DNA from 3 places in the Enterococcus sp. DIV0755b genome. Region 2 is predicted to be linked to each of the others. Evidence: predicted binding sites of a transcription regulator. Region 2 holds the regulator's gene; each other region holds the start of a gene.

Region 1 (3,285 bases), 590 kb from region 2:
AAGAAACAGACGATAAATTAGAGTTATTAAGTAAAATTGACATTTTGGTAGATGGGCGGTTTGAATTAGCTAAGCGAAATTTAAATTTACAATTTCGTGGCAGTAGTAATCAACGCATTATTGATGTAAAAAAATCCCTCGCTTTAAATAAAGCTGTGATTTGGGAAAAATGTCATGACGCTACAGAAAGTTTTGAACAGATAAAAAAACAAGATTTAATCTAATCAAGCTTAAATGGCACAAAACAAAAAAAGACAATAGCTTTTCTATTGTCTTTTTGTTGTGTCCTCACTCATAAAACACTAATGCGGCTAAACGCTATAACAGCCGAAACTTATTTATACTTTTAACGATTTTTTTTCCTAGTGAAACACCGGCAAGCTAATTCTTATCCTAATTTATTCCTTTTTCTCTTCTTCTATCACTTCATCCCACAATGGTAATGTTAGATTCTCAAATGTTATGGGATCTAAATTTGTCACCGTAATTCCCAATAAACGAATCCCCTTTTCAAGTCCGGCAACTTCCTCCCATATTAAACTCGCCTGAGAAAAAATAGCTTGTTTATCAGCTAAATAAGTCGGCAATGTTTTTCTTTTAGTCACCGTTTCATAACCAGCATAGCGGACTTTTAAAACCAGTGTTTGCCCATGTTTGCTACTTTTCTTTAAGGCTGCTGCTACTTTTTCAGAGAGTTGGCGTAATTGGGACAAAACAGCATCTTCAGTTGTTAATGGCTTACCGTAAGTGTGTTCTTTTCCGACTGACTTTCGCTCTCTTTTGACAGCTACCGGTGAGTCGTGAATTCCCCGTACTTTACGATATAAAAAATAACCCATCTTCCCAAAAGATTGGATTAACTCCATTTCTGTTTTTTCAAATAAATCAGCTCCGGTAAAAATTCCCATTTCATGCATTTTCGGTACTGTCTTTTTCCCAACACCGTGAAATTTTTCAATGGGGAGTGCTTTTAAAAATTCCTGGGCATCCCGCGGTGGAATAACGGTAATTCCTTGGGGTTTCATGAAATCAGAAGCCAATTTGGCCAAAAATTTATTATAACTGACACCAGCTGAACAAGTAAGATGAACTTTTTGCCACACATCCCGCTGAATTAAGCGTGCAATTTTTACAGCAGAATAACTATTGATTTTATTTTGTGTCACATCCAGATAGGCTTCATCAATTGAAACAGGTTCAATTACATCGGTATATTTCGCAAATATCTCCCGCACTTCATTTGAAACTAGGCGATATTTTTCGTGATTTCCCGGCACAAAAATAGCATGGGGACAAAGTTCGTAGGCTTTTTGCGCACTCATAGCCGAATGAATACCGTACTTTCGTGCTTCATAATTGGCAGTAGTTACAACGCCTTTGCCGCCAGTATCACTGGGGTGACGGGCAATTACTAAAGGATGTTGTGCCAATTCAGGATGATCCCTTTCTTCCACAGAAGCAAAAAAAGCATCCATATCAATATGAATAATTTTACGACTCGTATCATTTTTTAACGGAAACTGTAATTCTGCCATCAGCCCACCTCCTTAGCTCCTACCATTATACTAGCCCAAACGAATGTTCGCAACCTCTAGCTATTTAGTAGGCTAATTAGAAGCTAAATGTAATCTTTCCGTCTTAAAGTAATAATAAATAAGCCAAAACCTCAATAAATTAATTATAGCTTTCACGATATTCCAACTGACTGCTCTAAAATTCGATTAAATTAATCCTTAAGTCTGAACATCGCTTTGCTTTGTAAAAAAGAGCACTTTTTAACGGTTCATAAAAAAAACCAGCAGACTTATTCTGCTGGCACTTCAATTTCATGATAGGCTTTATAGACGACTTGCTTTTTAATTTGATTGTTTTGAGCCACGGTTTTAATTGCCGCATTAGGTTTTATACCTTCAGTAACTAAAGCTTGTACTTGTTGTTTAAGAGTCAATTCAGAAGGTGCTATTGGTGTAGCTTCAAGGCCATCAAAACCTGCCACCATTAGACAGCACTCCCCTTTAATTGGATTTTCGCTCAAATAATCCGTTAGCTCAGCTAAAGTTCCCCTTAAATATTCTTCATGTACTTTGGTTAATTCTCGACAAACGACAGCTCGGCGGTTACCAAACACTTCACTTACTGTCTTAACCGTTTGTTTTAAACGATGTGGCGATTCGTAAAAAATTAAAGTGGCCCCTTCATTTTTTAAAGTTGTTAATTCCTTAACCTGCTCATTTTTTTTACGAGGTAAAAAGCCATAAAAGTAATTTGGTTGTGGAGATAGACCAGAAGCAATTAAAGCTGTTAAACCAGCAGTAGGACCTGGTAGGGAAACGACTGGAATATTAGCTTTAATACAAGCAACCACCAGTTCATGACCTGGATCACTAATAGAAGGCATCCCCGCGTCACTTACTTGGGCAATATTTTTACCTTGTTCTAGTAGTGTCACTAACTCTGGCACCCGTTCTTTAAAATTATGTTCATGCAAACTTTTTTGGGAAGTCGTAATTTCAAAATGATTTAATAACTTTTGCGTATTACGTGTATCTTCACTGGCAATAAGTTCTACTGTCCGCAAAGTTTCGACTGCACGATAAGTCATATCTTGTAAGTTTCCAATTGGTGTTGGCACCAAATAAAGTGTGCCACTTAATTGTTTGCCTTTGAAACTGCTTTGTTTTTGCACTTGTTACCCTCATTTCATAAAGTGAAAAAGAATTGATAAAAAAGAAAAAATCCTCTTTAATCAATTCCTTATCACTTAATTTTGACTTTCTCGATATAAAACTTCTAAACAAAAAACACATTGTTCATCATTTTCTCTTCTGGCACCGTAAGATTCACGGCAAATATGAAAGCCTTCTTCATAAATTTTCTCTAAATTCATACGAGACTTGGACATGCCTTGTTTTACTTCTTCTGCTGCGTTTTCCTCTTTTAATTCTTGTAAGTACTCCCGCAACTTTTGATTTTCTAATTCGAGTGTCGTATTTTTCTCAACAATTTCTTGTAAGGCTGCTTTCATTGCCGTTAATTGTTGCAATGAGCTTTCTAGATCTAATTCTAACTTGCTTAAACCATCATAAATATCACGTTTGTCCATGCTCACTGGCATCACCTGCTTTTTTTGCTTCATCGGCTGAGGCTGTTGTTTTAACAGCAACTTGTTGGGCCGCAAAATCTTTTAATTCATCATAATGATATTCCATTGGTGTCTCTTTTTGATAAAGGCGAACTTTGACAATTCGACTTAATAAATTTAAACCGATCACTTTGCCCTTACCA
Region 2 (3,285 bases):
TTGTTTTTCGTAAGGCTTGTTGTGCTTGTTCGTATTGGGGCAATTGATCGCCAAATTTTTCATTGAATCCAGCTAAACCATTACTAGCAAATGCCATTTCGTATTGATAAACTGCATCGTACTGAGTTGTAAAATCTTTTAGCAAATCCATCTGATTACCAGCAAGTTGCAATGCCATTTGAGTTACACGAAAATCCGTATAGGCGAGTTCAAATTGGACCGCCCAAGCCCGCATAAATTCATGTTGATTTTTAATATGCAAAAAGTGATGCTCTACTGTCCAAGCTAAATTTTTTAAAGAGCCTTGAATGTCTAACATACAAACATCTCCTATTTTTTATTCTAATTTCAAGAAAATTCCTTTGTCTTGCATTGCCTTTACAAATTTTGCTACTGTATCCGTTCGATTCCAATCCCGCTGGAATTCACAAGCTAATTGGGCAAAGGTGGTCATTTTAGCCCCCGCTTGTTCAACACGATGAAGTGCCATTTCGTGTGCGATTTTACTCGTGCCGCCAACAGCATCAACAACAGGATAAACCTCATAGCCTTCTTTTAATGCATCCAAAGTAGGGAAGGTTAGGCAGGCTTCTGTCCATAAGGCAGCAATAATAATTTTCTTTTTGCCAGTGGACTTCACTGCACCATTAAATTCCTGATCTTCCCACGCATTGATAGAGGTACGATCGTAACTTGGTAAATCTTTTACCAGTTCCTTTAACTGAGGAATAGTATCTTTGTTGCGTCCAGTTGCCACATTAACCGTTGATACAATTGTGGGAACATTGTAAGCACGCATTAAAGCAGTTAAATTTGTAATACTTTCAACCAGTTCATGGCGGTTCATCGAATTAATCGAGTTGACTTGAGTTGGTTGGTAGTCAATTAAAACAAAAACACTATTGTCGGGGGAAAGTAGTTCATCTTTTTGGGGATTTCTTGGTTCATAACTTGTCATAGTAAAATGCCTCCTTAATTTTGCGCAATATTTTGCTCTTAAAATCAATATACTGCCGTTTTTTAAATAAGGAAAGTAATCTGACTTCCTAAAAGGAATCGCTTACATTTTTTAAAAGTAAATCATTTAGATAAATGTGATGTAAAAGAACTGTTGTTTAAGTAACCTATATTTTAATCTCCTCAAATTCAGCGATACAAAAATTTAAAGAAAAAAACACCTCACTTGGGAGGTGTTTAAACAAAATTTTTGAAGGGAAAAACTATGCTTTGACTAAAAAAGATACAAGTTACAAAATTTGATCTATTTATATGGATGGTACGTATTACGTGGTTTTTGGGTGTAGGGAGAAAACTTGCGAATGCTTTGGCGATATTTTTTCTCATCCCACAAAGCAAACCAAATTAAAAAAGGCGGGACAAAAATTAAAGCAGCTAAAGCAACACCATAGTGACTAATGACAAAGCTAACGATTATACCTAAAACGATTAAAGAAATATTGCGAATTGTATTCATCCTTTTCACCTCAATTAAATTATACGAACAAACGTTTGTATAATGATTATACGAAAGTATGTTCGGTTTGTAAAGTAAAAAAATAAATCTCCGAAAAATACGAAGATTTATTCATAATTTTAAAGTAAATCCCGATAAAGACCAACCACTAAGCCTAAGATTTTGACATTTGGCAAGATAATGGGTTCCATATAATCATTTTCGGGTTGTAAACGAATGTAATTATTTTCTTTAAAAAATCTTTTACAAGTTGCTTCATCTTCATCAGTCATCGCAATGACAATATCACCATTATTTGCAGCTGATTGTTTGCGGACAATAACTTGATCACCATCTAGAATACCTGCATTGATCATACTTTCTCCACGGATTGTTAACATAAATAAAGCACCGCTATCATTTAATAAATGAGGCGGGATAGGGAAGAAATCAGATGCCTCTTCCACAGCTAAGATTGGTTCACCGGCTGTAACGACGCCAAGCATCGGAATAGTCTCAGGCTGTGCACCAATTTTTTCCAATCCTAATTCCGTTAATTCGATTGCACGGGGTTTAGTAGGATCGCGTAAAATAAGACCTTTCTTTTCTAAACGGGAAAGATGACCGTGTACTGTCGATGTGGAAGATAACGAAACCGCTTCGCCAATTTCTCGAACTGTAGGGGGATATCCTTTTTCTGAGACGCGGTCATGAATAAATTTTAAGATTTCAATTTGACGATTTTCTGTGCGTTTAGCCATATTGCACCTTCTTTCTTTCGATACATTTAGTTTAGCATAAAGCAAAAAACAATTCAAACAGATGTTCGTATTTAGTTGGTAGTTGTCACGAACCTTTTTTTTAGCTAAGATAAGAGGGAATATAGGAATGTAGTCTCAATTTCAAATTATAAGCATAAAGGAGATTTTATAATGCTATCAGATGAAAAATTAGCGCGTATTAACGAGCTTGCTAAAAAGAAAAAAGAAATGGGTTTGTCAGAAGCCGAAACAAGAGAACAAAAGAATTTACGGGAAGAGTATTTAAAAGCTTTTCGATCAGGAATGCGGCACCACATTGAAGGTATGAAAGTCGTGGATCCAAAAGGAAATGACGTAACACCAGAAAAATTGAAGCAAATTCAAAAAGAAAAAGGCTTACACAATCGTGATTGATATTTAATTGCATTTAAAGCGAAAATCCTTTACAATAGGAAAGTAAATAATAAAGGTAAAAAAAACCTAAAAACTGGAGGAAGCACAATTGTTTGATAAAATCGATGAATTGAGCGTTAACACCTTACGTACTTTAAGTATTGAAGCAATCCAAGCAGCAAATTCTGGCCACCCTGGTTTACCGATGGGGGCTGCACCAATGGCGTATGCACTTTGGACAAAGCATTTGAAAATTAATCCGGCCACTTCCCGTAATTGGGCTGATCGTGACCGTTTTGTTTTATCTGCTGGGCATGGTTCAGCATTACTCTATAGTTTATTGCACTGTGCAGGTTATAAAGTTTCAATTGATGATTTGAAAAATTTTCGTCAATGGGGAAGTAAAACACCTGGACATCCTGAAGTGAATCACACTGATGGTGTCGAAGCGACAACTGGTCCATTAGGTCAAGGGATTGCAATGGCTGTAGGAATGGCGATGAGTGAAGCACATCTAGCTGCGACTTATAACCGTGATCAATTCAATATCGTCGATCATTACACTTATGCTCTATGTGGTGACGGTGATTTAATGGAAGGTGTTTCTCAAGAAGCGGCTTCAATGGCTGGGCATATGAAACTAGGAAAGCTAGTTGTTTTATATGATTCAAATGATAT
Region 3 (3,285 bases), 280 kb from region 2:
ATACTAGCAATTGCCCCAGCAGTGTATGGTCCGATACCTTTTAATGAATGAATCTTCTCAATATCAGTTGGAAAGGTCCCGTCAAATTCTGTCATAATTTGTTGGGCGGCTTTTTTTAAATTACGGGCGCGTGAATAATAACCTAACCCTTCCCAGACTTTTAAAAGTTCTTGTTCATCACTTTCTGCTAGTGCTTTAATAGTTGGATATTTAGCAGTAAAACGATAAAAATAAACAATAACTGTATCCACGCGAGTTTGTTGCAACATAATTTCAGAAATCCAAATAAAATATGGATCACGACTTTGGCGCCAAGGTAGATTACGTCTGTTTTTTTGATACCAGGCAATAAAAACTTGTTGCAACTCTTTTATTTGTGCTTCATTTAAATGCTCATTCTTCTTGTTCATCGATAAACTGCTGAATCTCCTCTAATGAAAAGCCTTTTTGATAAAGACTTTGTTTGATTTTTTGCTTACGAATTTGCGGTGCTTTATTTTGATGTCTGCGCCAAAGTTTTTCACCTGCTTTTTTTAAAGCTTCTTTTTCCAAATCCTCATCTATTTCCAGTTCCAAATTAGCCAATACTAAATTGGTAATATCGCCACTAAAACCTTTTTGTCGTAGCGTTAATTGTAATTTTTGTTTTGTTTCTTTAAAACTTTTATTATGAATTTTTTTTAGAATTTTTTGGGCGGCATGTTCTGCTACTTCAATTTGAGTCTTATCATCATATAACCACAGCGCGTTTTCGATTACCTCTGGAGTTAGACCCTTTTGACGCAATTGTTGTTTAATTACCGCCGGTCCCTTATCGCTCAAACGCATTTGCGTTCTAACGTAGCTTTCGCCATAGATTTTATCATCTAAGACAGATAAGTCTTTTAAATGTGCGATAATTTTTTCTCGATCTGAACTAGGAATTTCACGATCTTTCAAATATGTTCGCACTTCTTTTTCTGAGCGCAGCTGATAACTGATATAATTTAATGCCAATTGAACACCGACATCATAGTGCGCATTTTTATTGATTTCTGCTAGTGTCTTTTCGTCTAGCTCGAGTCCTTTTAACAAACGAAATTTAATTAGTAAATCCTCTGAAACTCTTAAAGTTTCACCATTGGATAAATCAACTTCATAAAATCCGTTTTTCCCTTTTGCTACCCGCGCAACAGTAATCATCAGTAAGCCTCCTTTACCAGTTTTCATGAATAGATAAAACACGAATATATGTTTGTAGTGTACCATAAAGTACTACTTGTCTAAAGCCTTTCGGTTGGTTTTGTTTCTGAATAGATTATGTTAAGATAACTACAGTAAAAAGACAAAAAGAACAGCACTTTTTATAATTGCTGTCACAAACAAGGAGCCAGCTATGGAACAAGTTGTCAAACAGGGACAAAAAATTAACGTCACGATTAAACGCTTGGGTATTAATGGAGAAGGAATTGCCTATTTCAAGCGCTTAATCGTCTTTATACCCAAAGCTTTACCCGGAGAAAAACTAACCGCTCAAGTTACAAATATTACTGCAAAATTCGCTGAAGCTCAGATTTTACAAATCATAAAAAAAAGTCCACATCGGATTACGCCCCCTTGTATTTTTTATGATCGTTGTGGTGGCTGCCAGTTGCAACATTTGACTTATGACAAACAATTAGATTTTAAACGCGATTTATTGCAACAAGCTTTAACAAAATTCAAACCAGCTGGTTATAAAAATTACGTGTTAAAAGAAACTATTGGGATGGAAGACCCATGGCGTTATCGTAATAAAGCGCAATTTCAACTACGATATAATACGAAAAAACAAAAAGCTGAAGCTGGTCTTTACGAAACGGGTTCGCATAACTTAGTGGCAATTGATAACTGTCTGGTGCAAGAACCAGACACACAAGCTGTTATGAATACGACGGTACAATTAATTAATAAATATCAAATTCCAATTTACGATGAAAAGAAAAATAGTGGGATTTTAAAAACATTGATGGTACGAAAAGGGGTACAAACTGGTGAAGTCCAGTTAGTATTTATTACACATACTAATAAATTACCCCAAAAAAACAGCTTAATTCGTGAGTTAACCCAGCGTTTACCTTTTTTAGTCTCTATTATGCAAAATGTTCAAAATAAAAAGACGTCACTGGTTATGGGAGAACAGACCGAACTTTTATGGGGAAAAGAAAGCATCGCAGAAGCATTGGATGAATTGCAATTTGATTTGTCTGCTCGCGCTTTTTTCCAGTTAAACCCGTATCAAACAAAAATTTTATACGATGAAGCCCGCAAAGCACTGGCTTTATCGCCACAAGAAACATTGGTAGATGCTTATTGTGGTGTCGGGACAATTGGTCTTTCGATGGCAAAAATAGCGAAAGAAGTACGGGGAATGGACACAATCGAACAAGCCATTTCAGATGCTAAGCGCAATGCCAAACGCTTAGGTGTGACAAACACCCATTATGAAACTGGAACAGCTGAAGAACTCCTTCCTCAGTGGTTAAAAGACGGTTTTAGTCCGGATGCCATTGTCGTAGATCCTCCCCGCACTGGTTTAGATCAAAAATTATTACGTGCGTTAACGCAACAGCCAGTCAAAAAATTTGTCTATATTTCTTGTAACGTCTCAACGTTAGCTCGAGATTTAGTTAGTTTAGCGAAAGTTTACGACATTCATTATTTACAATCAGTGGATATGTTTCCTCAAACTGCTCGCTGTGAAGTTGTTGTAAAAATGACGAAAAAGTAAATTAAGTAATGAGCTTCATTCAAGTAAGAAGAGAAAAATACTACGAAATAAAATCAATACTTTAGCTACAAAAAAAGGCTACTGGAAAAATCCAGTAGCCTTCCTTTTTTTCTTAAAATTTAACTGGTGTTGCCGTAGCTTGTAACACTTCGTTTAACTCTTCAATGTTTTTGCGACCTTGTGTCCGCATCCATTCTCTTGCAGCTTCTTCGCCCCCTGTGATAAATGGTTCTACACCATTAGCCCAAGTTGCCCGACCACATAAGACACCATTGAAAGTGGAGCCGGCTTCTTTAGCGAATTTCAATGTTTCTTGGAATAATTCTGCTGAAACACCTGCTGATAAGAAGATAAATGGCAGATTCGTTGCTTCTGATTGTTCTTTAAAGTAAGCCATCGCTTCTTCTTTTGTATAAGCAACTTCACCTTCTGTATAGCCTTCAACATAGTTCATGTTAACAGGCACTTCCATTTTCAAGACATCTACACCATAACGTGGTTTTGAAAATTCTTTCATCATTTCAATGACTTTATGT

What was found. Region 2 encodes LexA, which represses DNA repair genes until DNA is damaged. Its sites were predicted from a motif close to CNAACANNTGTTNG; they were not measured.
Region 1: dinB (DNA polymerase IV) is a predicted target of LexA. The motif match lies at 1,572-1,585, and genes of this name have one in related genera.
Region 3: recX (recombination regulator RecX) is a predicted target of LexA. The motif match lies at 1,224-1,237, and genes of this name have one in related genera.

What each region holds. Positions count from the first base shown of each region.
Region 1 covers NZ_JBIOQN010000001.1:1,308,616-1,311,900, reverse strand. The annotation lists gene nrdG (anaerobic ribonucleoside-triphosphate reductase activating protein) at 1-224, shown strand, start outside; gene dinB (DNA polymerase IV) at 399-1,535, opposite strand; gene rsmI (16S rRNA (cytidine(1402)-2'-O)-methyltransferase) at 1,805-2,686, opposite strand; gene IGI65_RS06195 (DNA replication initiation control protein YabA) at 2,762-3,103, opposite strand; gene IGI65_RS06190 (PSP1 domain-containing protein) at 3,090-3,285, opposite strand, start outside.
Region 2 covers NZ_JBIOQN010000001.1:1,900,505-1,903,789, reverse strand. The annotation lists gene IGI65_RS09185 (hypothetical protein) at 1-319, opposite strand, end outside; gene IGI65_RS09180 (hydrolase) at 338-958, opposite strand; gene IGI65_RS09175 (hypothetical protein) at 1,262-1,474, opposite strand; gene lexA (transcriptional repressor LexA) at 1,594-2,214, opposite strand; gene IGI65_RS09165 (DUF896 family protein) at 2,386-2,628, shown strand; gene tkt (transketolase) at 2,717-3,285, shown strand, end outside.
Region 3 covers NZ_JBIOQN010000001.1:1,624,477-1,627,761, reverse strand. The annotation lists gene mutY (A/G-specific adenine glycosylase) at 1-410, opposite strand, end outside; gene recX (recombination regulator RecX) at 394-1,182, opposite strand; gene rlmD (23S rRNA (uracil(1939)-C(5))-methyltransferase RlmD) at 1,376-2,749, shown strand; gene lacD (tagatose-bisphosphate aldolase) at 2,862-3,285, opposite strand, start outside.